DNA from 2 places in the Arthrobacter sp. ISL-69 genome. Region 1 is predicted to be linked to the other one. Evidence: riboswitches for the same ligand, from Rfam matches in the RefSeq annotation. Region 1 holds a riboswitch; the other holds the start of a gene.
The links. A riboswitch is a leader RNA that binds a small molecule or an ion and turns the genes downstream of it on or off. The one in region 1 is predicted to bind glycine.
Positions count from the first base shown of each region.

Region 2: it holds a riboswitch for glycine, as region 1 does, so the genes downstream of both, J7I79_RS23060 (glycine dehydrogenase) here and gcvP (aminomethyl-transferring glycine dehydrogenase) in region 1, are expected to answer to the same signal.

Region 1 covers NZ_JAGGPO010000045.1:655-8,080, forward strand. The annotation lists partial or broken gene glyA (serine hydroxymethyltransferase) at 1-590, opposite strand, end outside; gene gcvH (glycine cleavage system protein GcvH) at 587-970, opposite strand; gene gcvT (glycine cleavage system aminomethyltransferase GcvT) at 1,235-2,395, opposite strand; gene gcvP (aminomethyl-transferring glycine dehydrogenase) at 2,407-5,280, opposite strand; glycine riboswitch at 5,473-5,571, opposite strand; gene J7I79_RS22045 (TetR/AcrR family transcriptional regulator) at 5,722-6,261, opposite strand; gene J7I79_RS22050 (MFS transporter) at 6,330-7,426, shown strand, end outside.
Region 2 covers NZ_JAGGPO010000051.1:24,623-32,048, reverse strand. The annotation lists partial or broken gene J7I79_RS23060 (glycine dehydrogenase) at 1-1,552, opposite strand, end outside; glycine riboswitch at 1,686-1,784, opposite strand; gene J7I79_RS23055 (CdaR family transcriptional regulator) at 1,865-2,449, opposite strand; gene J7I79_RS23050 (NCS1 family nucleobase:cation symporter-1) at 2,632-4,116, opposite strand; gene J7I79_RS23045 (NAD(P)-dependent alcohol dehydrogenase) at 4,601-5,635, opposite strand; gene J7I79_RS23040 (TetR/AcrR family transcriptional regulator C-terminal domain-containing protein) at 5,740-6,432, shown strand; gene arfB (alternative ribosome rescue aminoacyl-tRNA hydrolase ArfB) at 6,494-6,916, shown strand; gene J7I79_RS23030 (GNAT family N-acetyltransferase) at 6,979-7,426, shown strand, end outside.

The DNA of each region.
Region 1 (7,426 bases):
GCGTAGGCGGACCAGCCGGCAACAATCAGCTGAGGTTTGTGCTCCTGCGCCAGGCGCTCCACCTCGGCCATGTCGATCCGGTGGTCCTCTTCGCGGACCTGGTACGGGATCACGTTGTACAGCCGGCCGGAGAAGTTGATCTTCATCCCGTGCGTCAGGTGCCCGCCGTGCGCCAGGTTCAGACCCATGATCGTGTCGCCCGGCTTGATCAGAGCGTGCATCACCGAGGCGTTCGCCTGCGCACCGGAGTGCGGCTGGACATTCGCGAACTCGGCGCCGAACAGGGCCTTGACCCGGTCGATCGCCAGCTGCTCGATCACGTCCACGTGCTCGCAGCCGCCGTAGTACCGCTTGCCCGGGTAGCCCTCGGCGTACTTGTTCGTCAGCACCGAACCCTGCGCCTGCATCACCGCCGCGGCCGTATGGTTCTCCGACGCGATCATCTCCAGGCCCGTGCGCTGGCGGCCCAGTTCGTCGTCGATCTTCGCCGCGATCTCCGGATCCAACACGGACAGCTGCGCGTCCAGGGACGGCGATACGACCTGCTCGAAAGCCACCGTTGCGGTGCCTGCGGCACCTGCCCCGCTCACAGCTCGCCGCCGTTCTTGGACGCGTATTCCTCGGCCGACATAAGCGGCCCCTCGGACTCGGCGGCAACCCGGAACAGCCAGCCGGCGCCGTACGGATCACTGTTGATCAGCGCCGGATCGTCGACAACGGCGGGGTTGATCTCCGTGACCTCGCCGGTCACCGGGGAGTACAGGTCCGAGACGGACTTCGTGGACTCCACCTCACCGCAGGTCTCCCCCGCAGTCACCGCGGAACCGACCTCGGGCAGGTCCACATACACGATGTCACCGAGGGCATCGGTGGCCACGGCGGAGATGCCGATGGAAACAAGGTTCCCGGCCTCGCGTGCAACCCACTCGTGCTCGTCGGAGTACTGCAGTTCAAGGGCAACTTTTGCCATTACGTTCCTTAATCTCGTTACTACTGTGGTCGGGTGGGGAGGCTACTTCTGGACTGGAGGTTCAACAAGCTCAACCCCCAATGATCGAGCTTGTCGAGGTGCCGAAGCCCACCTCCGGCAGGCGGTCCATCCCCCAGCACCGTGGCTTGCGAAGGCGGGAAGCCAAAGCGGTCTTGCCTTGTCCGTTTGTCCAAAAGATGAGCTGTCAGCCCCGACGGGGCCACCGGCCCTGGGGCCAGCCACGGCCGGGCCGGTGGCGGTGGGCTACTTTTGGCGCTTGTAGAAAGGCAGTGCGACCACTTCGAACGCCTCCGCCTTGCCCCGGAGGTCGATGTCCAGGGCGGTGCCGGGCTCGGTGAACTCGACATCGACGTAGGCCATGGCGACCGGGTAGCCGAGGCTCGGGCTGGGCTGGCCGGAGGTCACCTCGCCTACGACGTTGCCGTCCTTGAGGACCGGGTAGTGGCCCCGTCCGGCACGGCGTCCGAGGCCCTTGAGCCCAACAAGCTTGCGGCCGCTGGTTGATCCTGCGCCGGCTTCCATCTTGGCTGCCAGTGCCGCCTTGCCCACGAAGTCGCCTTCCTTGGAAAGCGCGACGACGGGTCCCAGGCCGGCGGCGAACGGGTCGCCGTCGATGGAGAGTTCGTTGCCGTACAGCGGCATGCCGGCTTCCAGCCGGAGCGAATCGCGGGAGGCCAGGCCGGCAGGCGTCAGTTCCCCTTCGTCCGCGATGGCGACGATGGCCTGCCAGAGGGCGGCGGCGTCGTCGTTCTCCACGAAGATCTCGAAACCGTCCTCGCCGGTGTAACCGGTGCGGGCCAGCAGGAGGTCAGTGCTGCGGCCGGCCACCATAAAGGGAACTTCGACGGCGGCGTAGTACTTCAGGCCGGTGACCAGCTCGTGCTGCGCGGCGGGAACCAGGCGGAGCAGGATGCCTTCGGCCTTGGGACCCTGGACGGCGACCAGCGAAGTGGCGGCCGAAACGTCGTCGACGACAACGTCGAAGTCTGCAGCCCGCTCAGCCAGGGCATCGGCCACCACCTTGGCGTTGCCGGCGTTCGGCACCACGAGGAACCTGTCAGTGCTGTCTTGTCCGGCCTCCGCCGGAGCGGGCCGACGGTAGGTGATGAGGTCGTCGATGATGCCGCCGTCCTCGTTGCAGATCAGCGAGTACTTGGCCTTGCCGACGGCCATCGCCGAAATCTTGCCCACAAGGGCATAGTCGAGGAAGGTCGCGGCCTCGGGGCCGGTCACCCAGACTTCGCCCATGTGGGAGAGGTCGAAGATGCCCGCGGACTTGCGGACGGCGTGGTGCTCTGCCAGTTCGGAGCTGTACTTGAGGGGCATCTGCCAGCCGCCGAAGTCGGTGAAGGAAGCGCCGAGCTTCTTGTGCTCTTCGTGGAGTGCTGTGTAGTTCTCAGACATAGGAGGCTTCCTTAGTTTTCGAAGTCTTCGATGGGAGGGCAGGAGCAGATCAGGTTGCGGTCGCCCAGGGCGCCGTCGATCCGGCCGACCGGCGGGAAGTACTTGTCCTGTTTCAGGGAGTGCACCGGGAACACCGCCTGCTCGCGCGGGTAGCCGCGGTTCCAGTCCGTGCTGATCGCGGCGGCGGCCGTGTGCGGCGCGTTGCGCAGCGGGCTGTCCGCGAGCGTGAAGTCACCGTGTGCCACCTGATCGATTTCCGCGCGGATCGAGATCATGGCGGTGATGAACCGGTCGATCTCCGCCAGGTCCTCGGACTCGGTGGGCTCCACCATCAGGGTGCCGGCCACGGGGAAGGCCAGGGTGGGTGCGTGGAAGCCGTAGTCGATCAGGCGCTTGGCCACATCCTCGGCCGTGACGCCGGTCTTGGCGGTCAGCTCTCGGAGGTCCAGGATGCACTCGTGCGCCACAAGGCCGCCCGCGCCGGTGTACAGGACCGGGAAGAGATCATTGAGGCGGGCTGCAATGTAGTTGGCAGCGAGCAGCGCGGACTTGGTGGCGTCGGTGAGGCCACGGCCGCCCATCAGCTTCACGTAGGCCCAGGAGATGGGCAGCACGCCGGCGGATCCGTACTTGGACGCGGAGATGGGGGTGCCGTCCGCGCCGTTGGCCGGATCAGCCGCGTTGCCCGGCATGAACGGAGCCAGGTGCGCCTTGGCCGCGACCGGGCCGACGCCCGGGCCGCCGCCGCCGTGCGGGATGCAGAAGGTCTTGTGCAGGTTCAGGTGGGACACGTCGCCGCCGAACTTGCCGGGCTGGGCCAGGCCCACCAGGGCGTTCAGGTTGGCGCCGTCAATATACACCTGGCCGCCGGCCGCGTGGATGGCGTCGCAGACTTCGCGAACGTCGGCGTCGTACACGCCGTGGGTGGACGGGTAGGTGATCATGATCGCGGACAGCGCGTCCTTGTGCAGCTCGATCTTGGCGTTCAGGTCCGCGTGATCGATGGTGCCGTCGGCAGCCGTGGCCACCACAACCACCCTCATGCCCGCCAGGACGGCCGAGGCCGCGTTGGTGCCGTGGGCCGACGCCGGGATCAGGCAGACGTTGCGCTGGTCGTCGCCGCGGGACAGGTGGTAGCCGCGGATGGCCAGCAGGCCGGCCAGCTCGCCCTGGGATCCGGCGTTGGGCTGGATGGACACCTGGTCGTAGCCGGTGATTTCGGTCAGCTGGGCCTCGAGGTCGGCGATGAGTTCACGCCAGCCCTCGGTCTGGGAATCCGGGGCGAACGGGTGGATCGATGCAAACCCGGGCCAGGAAATGGCTTCCATCTCGGCCGTGGCGTTCAGCTTCATGGTGCACGAGCCCAGCGGGATCATGGTCCGGTCCAGCGCGAGGTCACGGTCCGAGAGCTTCCGGACATACCGCAGGAGCTGCGTTTCGGAGCGGTGGGTGTGGAAGACGGGGTGCTGCAGGTACTCGGAGGAGCGTTCGACGGCGGCCTCCAGGCCGAAGCCGGCGGCCTGGTCAGAGCCAGCGTCTGCGACAGACGCGCCGAAGGCGGCCAGCACGTCGGCCACGACGGCTTCGGTGGTTGCCTCATCAGTTGAGATGCCGACGGTGTCGGCGTCGATTCCGCGCAGGTTGATGCCCTTGGCTTCGGCGGCAGCGAGGATGTCGGTTGCCTTGCCCGGGACGGAAACGGTGACGGTGTCGAAGAAGCTGGTGTGCTGGACGGCCAGGCCGGCGGCCTTCAGGGAAGCGGCGAGGGTCCTGGCGTGGCCGTGGGCGGTCTCCGCGATCGCCTTCAGGCCTTCCGGGCCGTGGTAGACGGCGTACATGGACGCGACGATGGCCAGCAGGGCCTGCGCGGTGCAGATGTTGGACGTGGCCTTCTCGCGGCGGATGTGCTGCTCACGGGTCTGCAGGGCAAGCCGGTAGGCCGGGAGTCCGGTGGAGTCCTTGGAGACGCCCACCAGGCGGCCCGGCATGGAGCGCTCGAGGCCCTTCTGGACAGCCATGTAAGCGGCGTGGGGGCCGCCATAGAACAGCGGAACACCGAAGCGCTGGGCGGAACCGACGGCGATGTCAGCGCCCTGCTCACCGGGAGGGGTGATGAGGGTCAGGGCCAGGAGATCGGCGGCGACGGTCACCAGCGCGCCGCGTTCCTTCGCGGCAGCGATGACCTCGGAGTGGTTGAACACACGGCCGGAGACGCCGGGCTGCTGCAGGACAACGCCGTTGATGACGCCGTCAGGCAGTCCCGTGGACAGGTCGGCAACCTCAACCTCGAAGCCGAGCGCTTCCGCACGGCCCTTGACGATCGCGATGGTCTGCGGGAGGCAGTCGGCATCAAGGACGGTCTTGCCGTCGTGGGCTTCCTTGTTCTTGTTGGCGCGGCGCATCATCAGCACGGCCTCTGCCACGGCGGTGGCTTCATCGAGCAGCGAGGCGTTGGCGATGGGCAGGCCCACAAGGTCCTGCACCATGGTCTGGAAGTTCAGCAGGGCTTCGAGCCGGCCCTGGGAGATCTCGGGCTGGTAGGGAGTGTAGGCCGTGTACCAGGCCGGCGCTTCGAGGATGTTGCGGCGGATCACCGGCGGCGTGACCGTGTCGTAGTAGCCCTGGCCGATCATCTGCACGGCAGTCTTGTTCTTGGCGGCAAGCTTGCGCAGCTCGGTCAGGGTTTCCACTTCGCTGAGGGCCGCGGTGAGCTCCAGCGGCGAATCCTGCCGGATATCCTTCGGAACGGCCGTGTCCACCAGCGAGTCAACGGTGTCGTAGCCGACAGCCTTGAGCATCGCGTCGACGTCGGCTTCGCGGCGCGCGCCAATATGGCGGTCAACGAAGGAAGTGGAGGCTGAATTGACAGTCACAAGGAACTCCATAACTAAGGCGGCGCAGGGTACGCCACATCGATTCGGGTTCCTCCCCTCTCTGTATTGGACCTGAGAGTTTCCGCTGAGCCGTGCTTTCGCATGGGTCCGCTTGCACCGTCGGTGAGCACAGCATGTCAGGGTTCCGCGTCCTCAACAGGGTTGGGGACGCGGATCGGACAGCCTGCTGCTTTCCAGAGTTGCCTTGCCGCGGCGGTACATGGGCCTGAGAGATTCCTGGGGAGGATTTGCTCCTACGGCGCCTGCTTGTACCTACTTGCAGAACTCTCCCGCCGCAGATCAAAGGCATATTTAGTTTGCGGTGACAACAGTCACAGCGTCTATTGTCCTACGCCGGAGACGCGTCTGCAAACTCCGGGGGCCACGCCGGCGCCGCGTTACGCACCTCCGGAGCGGCGGGCCGGAACGGCGGGTTCGGCAGCCGCCCGGCGGTCAGCCGCGGAGGCGTTCGACGGCGGCCAGGAGGCTGTCGACGTCGCCGCTCATTTCGGGCGGGGAGGCGCCGGGACCGCTGGCGAGCATGGCATTGAAATACAGTCCATCGCCCATATAGAGCACGGCCTTGGCCATCGCCGGGCCAACGTCCCCGGCCAGCAGCCCCAGCCAGGCGCCCTGCACGGCAGCGAATCGGTGCAGGGTTTCCTCGTGCGCCACTTCGGCCAGCCGCGTGGCGGCCACAAAGACCCGGTCCAGCGGGGTGTCGGCCCAGAGGGAGGACTTAATGAAGTGCACCGCCGCCCCTTCAGGAGCGTTGGCCATGATTTCAACGTCCTCCGCGACCAGCCGATCCATGCGCTCCAGGAGCGCCGAGATCATGGCCTCCTTGTTCGGGAAGTGGTAAAGGAGGCCGCCTTTGGAAACGCCGGCCCGCCTCGCCACGGCATCCAGGGTGGCGGCACGTTCGCCCACTTCAATCAGGAGGGATTCAAAGGCGTCGAGCACGGCCTCGCGTGCGACAGGTTTTCTGGCCATGGTTCCTATCATGCCCGGTGGCCCGGGCTCATTTCTTAACTATACCGTCCAGACGGTACAGTTATTACATGGGAATCTTCTCCTCACCTTCGACGCCGGCCACGCAGGACCTCGCCGCCGGCGCTTCCATCCGCGCCCCGCACCAGCCTGCCGGCCGGCAGCCGGCTGGCCGGCAGCTTGGCGCCCCGAAGCCGGGACGCGAATGGCTGGCCCTTGGGCTGCTGATGTTTCCGGTGTTGCTGGTCGCCGTCGACAACACCGCCCTGACGTTCGCGCTGCCCGCGATCGCCCGCAGCCTGGAGCCCAGCGGCGTACAACTGCTCTGGATCGTGGACGCCTATCCCCTGGTCCTCGCCGGGCTCCTCGTGGCCATGGGGAGTCTTGGCGACCGGATCGGCCGCCGCCGGCTCCTCCTGATCGGCAGCACGGGCTTCGCCGCGGTGTCCGCAGCCACCGCTTTCGCCCCCAGCGCGGAATGGCTCATCGCCGGACGCGCGGCACTGGGCTTTTTCGGTGCGATGCTGATGCCGTCCACCCTGTCCCTGATCCGCAACATTTTCCCGGACCCCAACCGGCGGCGGCTTGCCATTGCCATCTGGGCAGCAGGATTCTCGGGCGGTGCCGCACTGGGCCCGATCTTCGGCGGCTGGCTCGTCGAGCAGTACTGGTGGGGCGCCATCCTCCTGGTGGCAGTGCCCATCATGCTGCCCATCCTGGCCTTCGGCCCTGTTTTCATTCCCGAGTCCAGGGACCCCCGGCCCGGCACGGCGGACATCGCCAGCATCGCCCTGTCCCTGCTGACGATGGTTCCTGTGGTCTACGGCATCAAGTCGCTGGCCACCGAGGGATTCGGGGTCGCACCCGCCACGATCATCGCCTCCGGGCTATTGATGGGCTATGTCTTCGTCCGGCGCCAGAAAAGGCTACGGAGCCCGCTGCTGGACGTGAGTCTCTTCGGGAACAGGATTTTCAGCACGGCCATCACGGCCAACGTCCTGGCGCTGTTTTCGTTCAACGGCTTCATTCTTTTCCTGGCCCAGCACCTCCAGCTGCTGGAAGGCCAGCGCCCGACGGAATCCGGAATAGCCATGATCCCGGCCCTGATCGCCACCGTGGCCGCCGGATTGCTCGTGGTACCGCTGGTGCGGAAGGTACGGCCCGGCTT
Region 2 (7,426 bases), on a different contig from region 1:
CGGCCGTGGCGTTCAGCTTCATAGTGCACGAGCCCAGCGGGATCATGGTCCGGTCCAGCGCGAGGTCACGGTCGGACAGCTTGCGGATGTAGCGCAACAGCTGCGTCTCGGAACGGTGCGTGTTGAATACCGGGTGCTGGAGGAAATCGGTCGGGCGGACAACGGAGGCGGGCAGTTCGAACCCGGACGCGGCGCCCACAGGACAGGCGCCGAAGGCGACGGCAACCGCAGAGAGGACCTCCGGCGTCGTCGTCTCATCAACGGAAACCCCGACGGTGTCGGCGTCGATGGCGCGCAGGTTGATGCCGCGCGCTTCGGCGGCGGTGATGACCTTGCCGGCCTTGCCGGGGACGCGGACGGTGAGGGTGTCGAAGAAGGACTCGGAAACGAGCTCGCGGCCGGCCGTCTTGAGCGCGGTGGCGAGGGCACGGGTGTGGTCATGGACCGTTTCGGCGATAGCCTTCAGGCCTTCGGGGCCGTGGTAGACCGCGTACATCGAGGAGACAATGGCCAGCAGCGCCTGTGCCGTGCAGATGTTGGACGTGGCCTTCTCGCGGCGGATGTGCTGCTCGCGGGTCTGCAGTGCCAGACGGTATGCGGGCACTCCAGCGTTGTCCTTGGAGACGCCGACGATGCGGCCGGGAAGCGTGCGCTCCATGCCTTCCCGGACAGCCATGTACGCGGCGTGCGGGCCGCCGAAGAACAGCGGCACGCCCAGGCGCTGCGCTGTTCCGACGGCGATATCGGCGCCCTGCTCCCCCGGAGGCGTGATGAGGGTCAGCGCCAACAGGTCGGCAGCCACGGTAACGAGCGCACCGCGATCCTTGGCTTCAGCAATGACAGCCGACTGGTCCCAGACGCGGCCCGAGACGCCGGGCTGCTGCAGGACGACGCCGTTGATGTCGCCCTCGGGCAGTCCCTTGGAGAGGTCAGCGATCTCGACCTGGAAACCAAGTGCCTCAGCGCGGCCCTTGACGATCGCCACGGTCTGCGGGAGGCAATCGGCATCCAGCACCGTCTTGCCGCTTTGAGCCGTCTTGTTTTTATTGGCGCGGCGCATCAGCAGCACTGCCTCGGCAACTGCCGTGGCTTCGTCCAGCAGGGACGCGTTGGCCACGGGCAGGGCCGTCAGGTCCTGGACCATGGTCTGGAAGTTCAGGAGGGCTTCGAGCCGGCCCTGGGAAATCTCCGGCTGGTAGGGAGTGTACGCCGTGTACCAGGCGGGGGCCTCGAGGATGTTGCGGCGAATGACCGGCGGCGTGAGGGTGTCGTAGTAGCCCTGGCCGATCATCTGCACGGCAGTCTTGTTCTTGGACGCGAGCCGGCGAAGCTCGGCCAGGACCTCGACTTCGCTGAGAGCCGCCGTGCCGCTCGGCAGCGTCAGCGCAGTCTCCTGGCGGATGGAATCGGGGACGGCGATGTCCACCAGGCCGTCGACAGAGTCGTAACCGATGGCCTTGAGCATGGTGTCAACGTCGGCCTGGCGCCGGGCGCCGATGTGCCGGTCCGCGAAGGCGGTGGGGGTTGATTGAACAGTCAAGAGGAACTCCATGATTCAGGCGCCCTGAGCGCCACGATGATGTGGGTTCCTCCCCGCTCTGTATTGGACCTGAGAGATTCCGCGGCATGATTGCCCGCTTGCACCGACGGTGAGCCCGGTTGCCCGGACTGCTTTCCAGAGTTGCCTCGCCGCGGCGGTACATGGGCCTGAGAGATTCCTGGGGAGGATTTGCTCCTACGGCGCCTGACTGGATGTACCGGCAGGACTCTCCCGCCGCAGATCAAAAGCGTGTGCGCCACTCGTGAGTGACGCGGTTCACACTGTAGCGGGTTCTTTCGACCTACGCAAGAGGAACGCCGTCGTCTAGTTGTGCATGGCCTCATGGATTTGAAGCGCAAACCAAAGCTTGGCCAACGTGGACGTTTCGGTCATGTCCAGGCCTGTCAATTCGCTGATTTTTCGGATGCGGTAGATGACGGTTTGCCGGTGAGCGAACAGTGCCGCCGCGGTCTTTTGCCACGACCTCTGCGTGTCCAGGTACGTCCTCAACGTCACGATGAGGTCACCTTCCTGGCTCTGTTCATACGCGAAGATCGGACCCAGCAGCCGTTCCACCAACGCGGTCCCTTCCTCGAAGCTCGTGAGCCCCAGCCAGGAGGGGCCCTCGGCGTACCGGGCCAGATTCATGGCGTTGCCCTTGGCCGCGCCGAGTGCCCACAGAGACTCCTGCAACGCACGCTGGATCCCGGGTGCGGAGGTCGGCGAGCTGAAGCCGATCCGGACCTCGGGACCCGCGCAGTGGACCAAAATATCGTCGGTAACCGCCGCGGACACTGCCACGTGAAGTGTGTTGAAGCGCCGCAGGCAAGCGGCAGGAAAGCCGTGGCGCCACAGTTCGACGTGGACGTTCGCCAGCCGCTCGCCGTCGTCGGCCGATATCGAAACCATCAGGAAATCCTGCGCCGGAACTTCAAAGGCCGTGAGCCGGCTTTCCAGCTCCGCCGTACCCAGGCGACCGTCGACCGCTTGCAACAGGAATTCGCTGGCCAGGCCGAGCCGTGCTCGGGGGCATACCTATGGGCCGTCGATCTGACGTGGGACTGTGCAGCCACCGCTTGGCCGCCGCTTGCTCACCGCGTCTGCGCAACCTGTGTCCATGGTGCGCCCGGGTCGGCTTCTTCGGCGGCAGCGGCGGTGATGGATTCGGCCAGGCTCGTGTCGTTGCGCGAGATGACGTAGTGCACCGCGGCCGCCCCGATTGCTCCGATGAACCAGGAGAACGCCGACAAGGCGCCGAATACGGGAACCAGGGCGAAGACCACCGCCGGGACGGCCGAGACGAGAAACGAGATGACCGCTTTCTGGTTCCAGCCGCCTGTATACGTGTAGTACCCCTGCTCCCTGAACAGGTCCCGAACCAGCACGCGCTGCTTCCGGAGCACGTAGTAGTCGACCATAATGATCCCGAACAGCGGCCCGAGCAGCGCTCCGAGCCCTCCAAGGAAAAGGTTGATCACGACAGGGCTGTTGAACAGGTTCCAGGGCGTAATGATCAGTGCGATCATTGCGGCGATCAGGCCGCCGCGCTTGAAATCGATCCGCGAGGGCCAGGCGTTCGCGAGGTCGTAGGCCGGCGAGACGAAGTTTGCCACGACATTGATTCCCAGCGTTGCGACAGCGAAGGTGACTGCGCCCAGCAGGAGCGCCCAGAGACTGTCGATCCGCCCAACGATCTCTACCGGGTCGTAGATGTACTCCCCGTACACCTTGAAGGTTCCGGCGGTGACAACGACGGAGACCACGGAGAATGCGATGAAATTGACTGGAAGCCCCCACAGGTTCGCCGTGCGCACTGCTTTGCGGGATGGTGCGAATCGGGAAAAGTCGCAGAAGTTGAGCATCAGGGTGGAGAAGTACGTCACCGTCAGGGCCACGGCGGCGAAGAAGGCGTGTGTGACCCCCCACTCGGCACGTCCGCCCGGCAGGTCGAGGGAAATATTCCAACCGGCGTTGATCAGGATGTAAACGACCAACAGGCCCATCACTGCCCAGACGGCCGGACCGGCCCAGTCCTGGAACCTCCGGATGGTCTCCATACCGTTTCGAAGCAAAAGAAGCTGGAGCGACCACATCAACACGAACGCCAGCCAACCCAGGGTGGACTCGCCTAGGAAGTTGTTCTCGGTCAGGCCCCGCAGGTCAGGCCAGATCTTGAGGGCGATGATGATGACCGCCCGGGAGGCCAGCCATGTCTGGATGCCGTACCAGGCAATCGCGACGAGGGCACGGAGCAGGGCGGGGAGGTTGGCGCCGAAGGTTCCAAAGGAAACCCGGGCCAGAACGGGGTAGGGAACTCCCGTCTTCTGGCCCGCATAGCCGGAGAAGTTCATCAGGACAAAAACGATTACGATCCCCGCCACCAGCGCGAGGAACACCTGCCACGCGCCGAGGCCCAACGCGAACAGTCCGGCAGCGAATGTATACCCGCCGAGCGAATGAATGTCCGACATCCACATCGCAAACAGCGAATAGAAACCCCACGTGCGATGTTGGGCCGGTGCCAGGTCTTCGTTGTACAGACGCGGGCTGGCCCCCTGCGGAATGGCGTGAGACATCTGTCCTCGCTTCCCAAACGTTCACACGCTGAGCCTAAGGTGGAAGCTCCTGCCGGAATGGGATCCGCGGGGCATCCACTGGTGCCAATATACTCAGCTTGGCGGTGGGGAAACAGACTACTAAGCGACGCCGCTTCGGGAACCCACCCGCAATCACGAAATCATCCAGGACTGAGCCCGCCCTGGAGCGGCAGATGTGCTGATGGAGCAGTGTGCCGTTCCACACGGGTGTCAGTACGTCCTCCGTTCCGTGGAGGATAAGCGTCGGGGCTTGGATGGAACCGAGCTGGTCCCACGAGTCATGGTTCCGGCTGGCCTCGAAGTGGCGCACAGGCGTTTCCCTCCGCTGGTTGCGGCCAGTACCAGGGGCGAACCCTGTGGGGGTGATCGATGGCGACCCATTGGGGGACCCTGCCCCCCACCGGTGCGGTGCTTTGGCCGCTGTGATGAAGCGCACGCCAATCCTTCAAAGTGGGGTGTCTGCTTAGATGGTGATCGCGATTTTCCCGCGGGCCTTCCCGGCGTCGAAAAAACGCATTGCGTCGGGCACCCGCTCCAGCGGGTAAGTGCGGTCGATGGCGGGCACAAGGGTTCCCACTTCCAGGAGTCCGGCCAGGTGTTCGAGGTCCGCTGAACCTTCTGTGCCAAAAACCATGGTCAGCCGCTGACGGATGAACGGGGACAGGGCGAGTGCGCGCAACTGCCTGTCCATGCTGCCCGTCCAGGACCCGCCTTCCTCGCCGCCCGTGATGACGGCCGTGCCGGTGGGGGTGAGCGCCCGGCGGAGGCGTGACAGGGTGGGGTTGCCGGCGATGTCCAGGATCAGGTCGTAGTGCTCGGCCCCGTCGGCGAAGTCCTGCCTGGTGTAATCGATGACGTGGTCGGCGCCAAGGGCGCGCACCAGGTCCATCTTGGCGGTACTGCAGACGCCGGTGACCACGGCCCCGGCCGCTTTCGCGAGCTGCACGGCGTAACTGCCCACCCCGCCTGAGGCGCCAAGGACCAGCACCTTTTGCCCTCGCGTTATTTGTCCGGCGGTGCGGAGAGCCTGCAGGGCGGTGCAGGCGGACACCGGGACCACCGACGCCTGTTCGAAACTGATGTTCGCCGGTTTACGGGCGAGCTGGCTTTCCCGGGCACGGGCATACTCGGCGAAGGGGCCCTTCCCGACACCGAAGACCTGGTCCCCGGCGGCGAACCGGCTGACGGCGGGCCCAACAGCCGTCACGGTGCCGGCCAAATCCAGCCCCGGAACAGGGTTTTTGGGGGCGCGGATGCCGTAGGCCAGACGCAGCGCGTAGGGCAAGCCCGTGGTGACATGCCAGGTCCCCCGGTCAAGCCCTGCCGCGTGGACCCGAACCAGTACTTCGTCATCTGCAATGGTCGGCTTGGGAATCCTGGCCATGTGCAGGACGTCGGCGGAGCCGTAGGCCTCCTGCACGATGGCCCGCATGAGCACCTCCGGCGCTTCCGGGCCGCCCGAACGAGGAGTCTCCTGAGCTTGCTGACCAGAGGTCATGGCCGTTCCTTTCAAACATTTTGGAGGAGGCAGCCCACGGATTCGTACGCTGTACCAAGAGGGTATCGTACAATGTACTAAACCGCTATGGCCAAGGAGTCTCAGTGCCGACCACTACCCCGCCAGTCCCCCAAAAGCGAGTTCCGCTCAGCCAGGAGAGAGTGCTCGAATGTGCCTTGGCCCTCGCCGACGAGTCGGGAATCGCCGCGCTCACCATCCGCTCGCTGGCCCAGCGAATGGGCACCAAGCCCATGTCGCTCTACTACTACGTGGCCAACAAGGACGAGATCCTGGACGGCATCGTGGACCTCGTTTTCAGCGAAGTCGAACTGCCTTCCCCCGCGGGCGACTGGCGGGAGGAAATGACCCGGAGGGCGCACGGGATGCGCGAAGCGCTCAAACGCCACCCGTGGGCGGTCGGGCTGCTCGAAAGCCGCGCCTCCCCCGGCGCGGCGACACTGCGCCATCACGACGCAACACTGGGCACACTAAGGGCAGCGGGCTTTTCTGTTCAGCTGACAGCCCACGCCTACGCCCTGCTCGACAGCTACATCTACGGTTTCGCCCTCCAGGAAGCCGCCCTGCCCTTTGACGGCCGGGACACCGCCGCCGAGATCACGACGCCGATCCTTGAGCGTTTCTCGACCGGCGAATACCCACACATGGTGGAGATAGCCGTGGAACACGTCCTCAAGCCAGGTTACGACTTCGGGGATGAGTTCGGCTTCGGGCTGAACCTCATTCTTGACGGCCTCAGCCGGTCGATTGAAACCAGTGGCTCAGACCCGAAGCAATAGCAGCGCAGTTGGTGAACCGGTGGGGTAGGGAATCCCCGCCATATCGTGCAACGCTGGTTGCATGGATCTGGAAGTGTCGCCTGCCCTCACGATTCCCGCGTCGGAACTCGGCTGGCGGTTCTCGCGTTCGTCCGGGCCAGGCGGTCAACACGTCAACACCTCGGACAGCCGTGTCGAACTTTCGTGGAACGTCGGCGACTCCGCGGTGCTTTCGGACGGCCAACGGCTGATGCTGCTCACGCGCCTCGGACGGCGACTCATCGCCGGGGTAATCACCGTGACCGCCTCCGAGCAGCGCTCCCAGCTGCGCAATCGCGAAATCGCCCTGGCCAAGCTCGCCGTTCTCGTGGCAGAGGGTCTTGCTCCCGAAGCAGCGCCCCGCCGGCCAACCAAACCCACCCGGGGCTCGAACCGCCGTCGCCTGGCCGCAAAAGAACAGCGGGCCGCGACGAAAAGGCAACGACAACGGCCGTCCGCCGAGTAGCGCCGTCCGGTGCGCGCCGCCAGACTTTCGCATCAGCTGGTTGGACCAGTAAATTTGAGGCGATGATTCACATAGCCCACGATGACCCCGCACGCCGGGACGTCCGCCAACTCCTGAGCGAGCACCTGGCGGATATGTTCGCGACCTCGCCGGCCGAAAGTGTGCACGCGCTGGACCATTCAGCGCTGTCCGGACCGTCAATCACTTTTTGGACCGCCCGCGAGGAAGGCGAGCTCCTGGGGTGCGGCGCGCTGAAAATCCTCAATTCCCCGCACAGCTCCGAGAAGCACGGCGAAATCAAGTCCATGCGCACCACTGCAAGTGCGCGGGGGCGCGGCGTCGCCACCCTGGTGCTCAGGCACATCCTGGACGAAGCCCGGAGCCGGGACTACGGACGCATCTATCTTGAGACGGGAACCGAGGAGTATTTCGCTCCCGCATGGCGGCTGTACGCCCGCAACGGATTCACCGAATGCCCGCCCTTTGCCGACTACGCCCTCGATCCAAACA